3 regions of the Streptomyces sp. RLB3-17 genome follow, and region 2 is predicted to be linked to each of the others. Evidence: predicted binding sites of a transcription regulator. Region 2 holds the regulator's gene; each other region holds the start of a gene.
The links. Region 2 encodes HrcA, which represses chaperone genes, less so after heat shock. Its sites were predicted from a motif close to TTNGCACTCNGNNNNNCNGAGTGCNAA; they were not measured.

Region 1 (3,275 bases), 2.6 Mb from region 2:
GCGCTCCTGGAGCTTCTCGCGGTCCCAGTCGGAGTCGGTGTTCTCGATCTCGGCCTTGATCTGGTTGACCCGGCCGAGGACCTCCTCGGAGTTGCCGCCACCGTCGACGATGGTGGTGTCGTCCTTGGTGACGGTCACACGGCGGGCGCTGCCGAGCACGTCCAGACCGACCTGGTCGAGCTTGAGGCCGACCTCCTCGGCGATGACCTGACCACCGGTGAGGGTGGCGATGTCGCCGAGCATGGCCTTGCGGCGGTCACCGAAGCCGGGGGCCTTCACGGCGACGGCGTTGAACGTGCCGCGGATCTTGTTCACGACCAGGGTCGACAGGGCCTCGCCCTCGACGTCCTCGGCGATGATCAGCAGCGGCCGGGAGGCGTTGGACTGGATGACCCTCTCCAGCAGCGGCAGCAGGTCCTGGATGGAGCTGATCTTGCCCTGGTGGATGAGGATGTACGGGTCGTCGAGGACGGCCTCCATACGCTCCTGGTCGGACACCATGTACGGGGACAGGTAGCCCTTGTCGAAGGCCATGCCCTCGGTGAAGTCCAGCTCCAGGCCGAAGGTGTTGGACTCCTCGACGGTGATGACACCGTCCTTGCCGACCTTGTCCATCGCCTCGGCGATGAGCTCGCCGACCTGCGGGTCCTGGGCGGACAGCGCGGCGACGGCGGCGATGTCCGACTTCTCCTCGATCGGGCGCGCGGTGGCGAGGAGCTCGTCCGAGACCGCCTTGACGGCCGCGTCGATGCCCTTCTTCAGCAGCGCCGGGGAGGCACCCGCGGCGACGTTCTTCAGGCCCTCGCGGACGAGCGCCTGGGCCAGCACGGTGGCGGTGGTCGTACCGTCACCCGCGATGTCGTTGGTCTTGGTCGCCACCTCCTTCACCAGCTGGGCGCCGAGGTTCTCGTACGGGTCGTCGAGCTCGACCTCGCGGGCGATGGTGACACCGTCGTTGGTGATGGTGGGTGCGCCGAACTTCTTGTCGATGACGACGTTGCGGCCCTTGGGGCCGATCGTCACCTTCACCGTGTCGGCAAGCTTGTTGACGCCGCGCTCGAGGGCGCGACGGGCGTCCTCGTCGAACTTCAGGATCTTCGCCATGGGAGCGATTCAGCCCTCTCGGAAAACTGGGGTGAACGAACCGCGCCCCCGACGCCCGGCTGGTTATGGTCGCGGGGGCCAGGGGCGCAGTTCACTGCAAAACTGGGTGGAACGGTGAAGCTCGGCGAACTACTTCTCGATGATCGCGAGCACGTCGCGAGCCGAGAGAACGAGGTACTCCTCGCCGTTGTACTTCACCTCGGTGCCGCCGTACTTGCTGTACAGCACGATGTCGCCGGTGCTGACGTCGAGCGGCAGGCGCTCGCCGTTCTCGAAGCGGCCCGGGCCCACGGCGAGGACGACGCCCTCCTGGGGCTTCTCCTTCGCGGTGTCCGGGATGACCAGGCCAGAAGCCGTGGTCTGCTCGGCGTCCAGCGGCTGGACCACAACACGGTCCTCGAGCGGCTTGATGGCAACCTTGGAGCTGGTGGTCGTCACGATCCGACCTCCCCCTTCGGAGATCTCACGGGGTTAACTGTCTGAGGTGGCGACCAGGTGGATCCGTCGTCGCGGGTGCCGGACCTGCCCGTCGCTATTGGCACTCTCCAGGGGGGAGTGCCAGGGCCGAGACTATGACCGCGGTTAGCACTCGGTCAAGCGGAGTGCCAAAGCGTCCGGCGTGGCGTGGGGTTTTTGGGCACCCAGCGCGCGTGTCGGCGCGCCCGGGGCGCACGGCGCGAGCCACCCTCAAGCCCTTGCCCTCTCGAAGGTCTAGAGGTAGTTCTCCAGGCGCGCCGGTGTGAAGCCCTCCGCCTGGATGCGCCGCAGGAGTCTGATCGTCGCCTCCGTGAGGTTGGGTTCCTCGAAGCCGGAGAGGATGTCACCCGGTCGCAGACGGCGGGCGTCGGGCTCCCGGCCGAGGACGACGGCCGCGACCCCGCAGTCGGCGGCGGCGTGCAGCGTGGTGGTGTCGTAGGTGCCGTAGGGGGGACGGAAGAGCCGGGGGCGGACGCCGAAGCGGGCCTTGAGCTTCTCCTGCTGGCCACAGATCTCGGCCCGCTGGCCCGCGTAGGGCAGTCCCCGCAGCGAGGCGTGGTGCAGGGTGTGGTTCTGCACGCTCGCGCCTACCGTCCGCAGCTGGGCGAAGTGCCCGTACCCCGGCCCGACGACACTGTCCGTGAGGAACATGCTGACCGGCAGCCGCAGTTCACGGACCATGTCGACGAACCGCGGGTCGCGCTCGGCACCGTCGTCGTACGTCAGGAAGACCACCTTGTCGCGGGTGTGTACGCGGTCCACGACGGGGGCCAGCCCCGGCGCCGCGCCGCGGAGGGCGGGCCGGGCGGGTTGCCGCGGCGCGGCGGCGAGCGGGGTGGGCAGCCCCCAGTGCCGGTACGTCGCCGGGGTCGGGCCGTTCGGCCTGGACCTGCGCACCTCCTGCGCGGCCTTCTTGCCCAGCCGTTCGATCGGGTCGACGGACTGGGCACAGCCGGTGCAGTTGGTCAGGAGCGCCGCGGTGAGCGCCCCCGCGACCAGCGCCCGCGTTCTCACAGGTAGTCCTCCAGCCGTGCCACCGCGTACCCCTTGTCGGTGACCAGCTTCAGGAAGCGGCGGATCATGTCGGGCATGGTGCCGTCCCAGTCCTCCCTGCCGCGGAAGTGGGTGAGGACGATGTCGCCGGGGTGCAGGTCGCGGTCCCAGTCGCGGTACTCCCAGTGGTCGACGAAGACCTCCTCGTCCCAGATCGGCGCGTACTTGATGCCGCAGGACTTGGCGGCACGCAGGGTGTCCTGGTTGTAGTTGCCGTAGGGCGGTCTGAAGACCTTCGGACGCTTGCCGAACTGCTTCTCCATGATGTCCTGCATGCCGCAGATCTCGTCCCGCTGCTCCTCGTACGACAGCCCCGGCAGGTAGGGGTGGGTGAGGGTGTGGTTGTTGAGGGTGACGCCCCGGTCGCGCATCTTCCGGAAGTACCCGTAGTCGTCCTTGACCAGGTAGTTGCTCAGGAATGCGGTGTACGGGATCTTCAGGTCGCTCATCATCCTGAGGAACGCCGGGTCCTTCTCGGAGCCGTCGTCGATGGTGAGGAAGACGACCTTGTCCTTGGTGGGAACGGTCGTGAAGACCGGCGGCAGGCCGAGCTCTTCCTGATCGGTGACCTCGAAACCGTCGCGGGGTCCGATGACCGGCTTCCTCGCCGGGGCCGGCGGCGCGGCCAACGGGACCTTCGC
Region 2 (3,275 bases):
TCACCGGCGGGACCGCCACCGGGCCCGACCTCGCCCTCGCCCGCGAGCTGGATCCGCGTGCCGTTGTCGACACCGGCGGGGATCTTGACGGTCAGCGTGCGACGCGACCGGACCCGCCCGTCACCGGCGCACTCGGGGCAGGGAGTCGGGACGACGGTCCCGAAGCCCTGGCACTGCGGACACGGCCGGGAGGTCATGACCTGCCCGAGGAAGGACCGCGTGACCTGGGACACCTCACCCCGCCCGCGACACATGTCACAGGTCTGGGCCGAGGTACCCGGCGCCGCGCCCTCACCGTTGCAGGTGGCGCAGACGACGGCCGTGTCGACCTGGATGTCCTTCGTCGTGCCGAAGGCCGCCTCGTCCAGCTCGATCTCGAGCCGGATCATGGCGTCCTGGCCACGCCGCGTACGCGACCGCGGACCGCGCTGCGACGCCGTACCGAAGAAGGCGTCCATGATGTCCGAGAAGTTCCCGAACCCGCCGGCGCCGAAGCCGCCCGCACCGCCGCCGCCCGACTGGGACAGCGGGTCGCCGCCGAGGTCGTAGACCTGCTTCTTCTGCGGGTCCGACAACACCTCGTACGCGGCGTTGATCTCCTTGAACCGCTCCTGCGTCTTCGGATCGGGATTGACGTCCGGGTGCAGCTCGCGTGCGAGCCGCCGGAAGGCCTTCTTGATCTCGTCCTGGGACGCGTCGCGGCGCACGCCGAGTACGGCGTAGTAGTCCGTGGCCACTTAAGACTCCGCCAGGATCTGTCCGACGTACCGTGCCACCGCTCGTACCGCTCCCATCGTGCCGGGGTAATCCATGCGGGTCGGTCCGACCACGCCGAGTTTCGCTACTGCCTCGTCGCCCGAACCGTAGCCGACCGAGACCACGGACGTGGAGTTGAGTCCCTCATACGCGTTCTCGTGACCGATTCGCACGGTCATGCTCGAATCCCCGGCCTCACCAAGCAACTTGAGAAGCACGACCTGCTCCTCCAGCGCTTCGAGCACCGGCCGGATGGTGAGAGGGAAGTCATGTCCGAAGCGCGTCAGATTGGCGGTTCCGCCGATCATCAGCCGCTCCTCGGTCTCCTCGACGAGCGTCTCCAGAAGAGTGGAGAGCACCGTCGCGACCGTACCCCGGTCCTCCGCCTCGAACGCGTCCGGGAGGTCCTGCACGAGCTGCGGGACGTCCGCGAAGCGACGGCCCGCGACCCTGCTGTTGAGCCGGGCCCGCAGATCCGCGAGTGACGTTTCTCCGAACGGGACCGGGCAGTCGATCATGCGCTGCTCGACCCGCCCGGTGTCCGTGATCAGCACGAGCATCACACGGGCAGGCGCGAGCGACAGCAGCTCCACGTGCCGCACGGTCGATCTCGTCAGCGACGGATACTGCACGACGGCGACCTGCCGGGTCAGCTGCGCGAGCAGCCGCACGGTCCGCCCGACGACATCGTCGAGATCAACGGCACCATCCAGGAAGTTCTGAATGGCCCGCCGCTCGGGCGCGGTCATCGGCTTGACGCCGGCCAGCTTGTCGACGAAGAGCCGGTAGCCCTTGTCGGTGGGGATCCGCCCGGCGCTGGTGTGCGGCTGGGCGATGTACCCCTCGTCCTCCAGGGCCGCCATGTCGTTGCGGACGGTGGCCGGGGAGACCCCCAGCCGGTGCCGCTCGGTCAGCGCCTTGGACCCGACCGCGACCGGCTCGTCGGTGCCGACATAGTCCTGGACGATGGCGCGCAGCACTTCGAGCCTGCGTTCACTGAGCATCGCGCACACCTCCAGCTGTCGACCCCTCGGCGCCTCGCTTGGCACTCAGCGTGTGCGAGTGCCAGCATTCCCCGGCCCAGTCTACGGCCGGTGGGTACGGCCCCGGCAAGGGCGGCCCCGCGATCTTGTGCAAGGTGCACGGACGTACACCGACGTGTCGCGCGATGTCACACCGTCCCTGCCCCCGAATGTCGTGGCGTCCACGCCCTCCCGCTAGCGTCGGCGTATGAAGGTGACTTGGGAAGAGGCGGGGTGGGAACAGCTGACCCCGCGGGTGGGACGGCGGCGGCTTCCGGTCTGGGACTGCACGGTCGGACTGGTCGTGGGCGAGGGTGGGGCGCTGATCGTCGACGCGGGGTCGAGCCTCGCGGAGGGCGCACGGTTGCGCGAGGAGGCGCAGGCGCTCGCCGGCCGCCGTGTGACCTTCCTCGCGCTGACCCACCCCCACTTCGACCATGTCCTCGGCGCGGCGGCGTTCGCGGGCGCGGAGGTCCTCGTCGCGGGCGGCTCGGCCGAGGTGTACGAGCACGGGCGCGAGGAGCTGTACACGGACGCGGTACGGGGCGGGCTGGACGCGCGGGCGGCGGAGGACGCGGCGGACACCCTGGTGCGACCCCGGCACTACGTGTGGGGCACCCGGCGACTCGAGCTGACCGGCGGCGTCGAGGTCCTGCTGGTGCGGACGGGCGAGGGCCACACCGCCCACGACCTCGTGGTCGTGGTGCCGGGCGACCCGACGGTGGTGTTCTGCGGCGACCTGGTCGAGGAGTCCGGCGAACCCCAGGCGGGCCCCGATGCCGTACCGTCACGCTGGCCCGGGGCCCTCGACAGGTTGCTCGAACTCGGGGGCGAGGACGCGCTGTACGTGCCCGGTCACGGGGCGGTCGTGGACGCCGGGTTCGTACGGTCCCAGCGGGACGCGCTGGCCGCGCGTTTCGGCGTGTCGGGTTTCGGCGAGCCGGGTCTCGCCACGCCGGGTTTCGACGCGTCGGATTTCGGCGTGTCGCGTTGAGCCCCGCCGGGCTTCTCCTATCGTCATCCGAATGCGCCAGTACTCTCCGGACCTGACTCCGCCGTGGAAGAAGCCCAAGCCCGTGCCGGAGGTTCCGGCGGAGCCGGGCCTGGTGGTCGAGGAGCCGGGTACCGGTTTCTGCGGTGCGGTGATCCGCTGCGAGGCGGGCACGGTGACGCTGGAGGACCGCTTCGGCAAGCACCGCGTGTTCCCCCTGGAACCGCGCGGCTTCCTCCTGGAGGGCCAGGTGGTCACCCTCACCCGCCCCTCCTCCACCACCACCCGTCCCACCCGCACGGCCTCCGGTTCGGTGGCCGTCCCCGGCGCGCGGGCCCGGGTCGCCCGCGCCGGCCGGATCTACGTGGAGGGCCGCCACGACGCCGAGCTGGTCGAACGGGTCTGGGGCGACGATCTGCGCATCGAGGGCGTCGTGGTCGAGTACCTGGAGGGCGTCGACGACCTGCCCGCGATCGTGGCGGACTTCTCACCCGGCCCGGACGCCC
Region 3 (3,275 bases), 1.2 Mb from region 2:
TCGGTGCCCAGGCCGAGGGCTGCTCGCCGGTGTCCGTCGCCTACAAGGCGGGCCACGACGTCGTACGGCCCCAGAAGCCGAACACCATCGCCAAGTCGCTCGCCATCGGCAACCCGGCCGACGGGCCGTACGTGCTGGACATCGCGCGGCGCACGGGTGGGGCCGTGGAGGACGTGAACGACGAGCAGGTCGTCGACGCGATCAAGTTGCTCGCCCGTACTGAGGGGATCTTCGCGGAGACCGCCGGTGGTGTGACGGTGGGCGTGACGAAGAAGCTGATCGAGAACGGGCTGCTGGACCCGACGCTGACCACCGTCGTCCTGAACACCGGCGATGGTCTGAAGACGCTGGATGCGGTGGCCGGTACGGGGTTGACGGCGACCATTCGTCCCAACCTGGACTCTTTCCGAGAGGCCGGGCTCGCTTAGGGCCTGGCTCGGAGGGTTGTTTCTCCGCTGCGGGCCGGTGCGGGCCGGTCGCGCAGTTCCCCGCGCCCCTACGGGGCGCTCCCCAGCCGTAGGCCAAGAATCCGACCGGGAGGTCTCACCGATATGAGCGTCAACGTCCGCATCCCCACCATCCTGCGCACCTACACCGGTGGTCGGGCCGAGGTGACGGCCGAGGGTGGGACCCTCGGTGAGGTCATCGCGGATCTGGAGAAGAACCACACGGGTATCGCCGCGCGCGTCCTGGACGACCAGGGCAAGCTGCGCCGGTTCGTCAACGTCTACGTGAACGACGACGACGTCCGTTTCGAGCAGGGTCTGGAGACGGCGACGCCGGACGGCGCGGGCGTCTCGATCATCCCCGCCGTCGCCGGCGGCTGACCGCCTCGCGAGCCGTTACCCAGGGTGAGATAGTTACCCTTGGTAATGCCAATTACCGAGAGTTCATCGAATTGCCCCCTCCGTGAGAGAAGCGGAGGGGGCAATTCTGCATGGTTGAGCGCGGTACAGTTGGGGAACCCGCTCCACTTTGCATGCCGGGCGCATATGAGTTCGCGCCCGAAGTCCGGCAAGAAGTAGCCAAAGTGTCCCGTGCTTTTGAGCCTTATATGGCTTTTATGGGGCCCGACTTGCCCTGAATCTTCGCAAATTCTCCCTATATTTCCGATCAGTCGTGCCCGGAATTCTCGTCCGATTGACCTGTTGCAGACGGCAGTTGGACAGATACATTCAGCCGCGGTCGACGCGTTCCGGCGCACACCCCCAACCGTTGGGGGGTGAGGTCTGACCCGGGTCCGCGAAGTGCGGTCCTGTGCAAGGGCCAGTAATAGGGGAGTTAGGCATGGCTCAGGGCACCGTCAAGTGGTTCAACGCGGAGAAGGGGTACGGCTTCATCGCGGTCGACGGTGGTGCGGATGTTTTCGTCCACTACAGCGCGATTCAGATGGACGGCTACCGCACCCTGGAAGAGGGTCAGCGGGTCGATTTCGAGATCTCGCAGGGCCAGAAAGGGCCGCAGGCGGACATGGTCCGACTCGCGACCAGCTGAAGCACGCGCCGACTGACTGTTCGACGTGACGAGGGGCTCGTATCCCATGGGGTACGAGCCCCTCGGTCTGTCCGCGCACAGTCGTGGGCCCGCTCGCGCACCGGCGCGACGCGCGGGTTGCGCGCCCCTTCTCACCTGCGGATCAAGGGAAGGCGCTTGCACTCGGCAGGGGCGAGTGCTAATCATTGGCGTTAGCACTCTGAAGGTGAGAGTGATAACGAAGGACCGGGTCGGTGAGGCCCGCAGGCCAGGTGGTGCAAGGAACCACGGGGCAGGCAGGCCGTCCGTCGCGGGCGCCAGCGCGGTCCGGAGCAATCCACCCCAGTCCGGGAGGACCACTTCACATGGCCAAGATCATCGCGTTCGACGAGGAGGCACGGCGCGGTCTCGAGCGCGGGATGAACCAGCTCGCCGACGCCGTCAAGGTCACCCTTGGCCCCAAGGGCCGCAACGTCGTCCTCGAGAAGAAGTGGGGCGCCCCCACGATCACCAACGATGGTGTTTCCATCGCCAAGGAGATCGAGCTCGAGGACCCGTACGAGAAGATCGGCGCCGAGCTGGTCAAGGAAGTCGCCAAGAAGACGGACGACGTCGCCGGTGACGGTACGACCACGGCGACCGTTCTCGCCCAGGCGCTCGTCCGCGAGGGCCTGCGCAACGTAGCCGCCGGCGCCAACCCGATGGCTCTCAAGCGTGGTATCGAGAAGGCCGTCGAGGCCGTCTCCGGTGCCCTCCTTGAGCAGGCCAAGGATGTCGAGACCAAGGAGCAGATCGCTTCCACGGCCTCCATCTCCGCCGCCGACACCCAGATCGGCGAGCTCATCGCCGAGGCGATGGACAAGGTCGGCAAGGAAGGCGTCATCACCGTCGAGGAGTCCCAGACCTTCGGTCTGGAGCTTGAGCTCACCGAGGGTATGCGCTTCGACAAGGGCTACATCTCGGCGTACTTCGCCACCGACATGGAGCGTATGGAGGCCGTCCTCGACGACCCGTACATCCTGATCGCCAACTCGAAGATCAGCAACGTCAAGGACCTGCTGCCGCTCCTCGAGAAGGTCATGCAGTCCGGCAAGCCGCTGCTGATCATCGCCGAGGACGTCGAGGGCGAGGCCCTGTCGACCCTGGTCGTCAACAAGATCCGTGGCACCTTCAAGTCCGTCGCCGTCAAGGCTCCGGGCTTCGGTGACCGCCGCAAGGCCATGCTCGGCGACATCGCCATCCTCACGGGCGGCGAGGTCATCTCCGAGGAGGTCGGCCTCAAGCTGGAGAACGCGGGTCTGGACCTGCTGGGCCGTGCCCGCAAGGTCGTCATCACCAAGGACGAGACCACGATCGTGGACGGCTCCGGCTCCGCCGACCAGGTCCAGGGCCGGGTCAACCAGATCCGTGCCGAGATCGAGAACTCCGACTCGGACTACGACCGCGAGAAGCTCCAGGAGCGCCTGGCGAAGCTGGCCGGCGGCGTGGCCGTCATCAAGGCCGGTGCCGCCACCGAGGTCGAGCTCAAGGAGCGCAAGCACCGCATCGAGGACGCCGTTCGCAACGCGAAGGCGGCCGTCGAGGAGGGCATCGTCGCCGGTGGTGGCGTGGCCCTCATCCAGGCCTCCTCGGTCTTCGAGAAGCTCGAGCTCTCGGGTGACGAGGCGACCGGCGCCAACGCCGTGCGGCTCGCCCTGGAGGCCCCGCTCAAGCAGATCGCCGTCAACGGTGGTCTCGAGGGTGGCGTCATCGTCGAGAAGGTGCGCAACCTGCCCGTCGGCCACGGCCTGAACGCCGCGACC

Region 1: groES (co-chaperone GroES) is a predicted target of HrcA. The motif match lies at 1,687-1,713, and genes of this name have one in related genera.
Region 3: groL (chaperonin GroEL) is a predicted target of HrcA. The motif match lies at 1,686-1,712, and genes of this name have one in related genera.

The regions. Positions count from the first base shown of each region.
Region 1 covers NZ_CP041610.2:6,753,054-6,756,328, reverse strand. Annotated here, with positions in the region: gene groL (chaperonin GroEL) at 1-1,104, opposite strand, end outside; gene groES (co-chaperone GroES) at 1,234-1,542, opposite strand; gene FNV62_RS30735 (polysaccharide deacetylase family protein) at 1,816-2,595, opposite strand; gene FNV62_RS30730 (polysaccharide deacetylase family protein) at 2,592-3,275, opposite strand, start outside.
Region 2 covers NZ_CP041610.2:4,155,458-4,158,732, forward strand. Annotated here, with positions in the region: gene dnaJ (molecular chaperone DnaJ) at 1-737, opposite strand, end outside; gene hrcA (heat-inducible transcriptional repressor HrcA) at 738-1,760, opposite strand; gene FNV62_RS19185 (MBL fold metallo-hydrolase) at 1,987-2,772, shown strand; gene FNV62_RS19190 (DUF3097 domain-containing protein) at 2,804-3,275, shown strand, end outside.
Region 3 covers NZ_CP041610.2:5,368,031-5,371,305, reverse strand. Annotated here, with positions in the region: gene thrC (threonine synthase) at 1-428, shown strand, start outside; gene FNV62_RS24340 (MoaD/ThiS family protein) at 552-827, shown strand; gene FNV62_RS24335 (cold-shock protein) at 1,288-1,494, shown strand; gene groL (chaperonin GroEL) at 1,839-3,275, shown strand, end outside.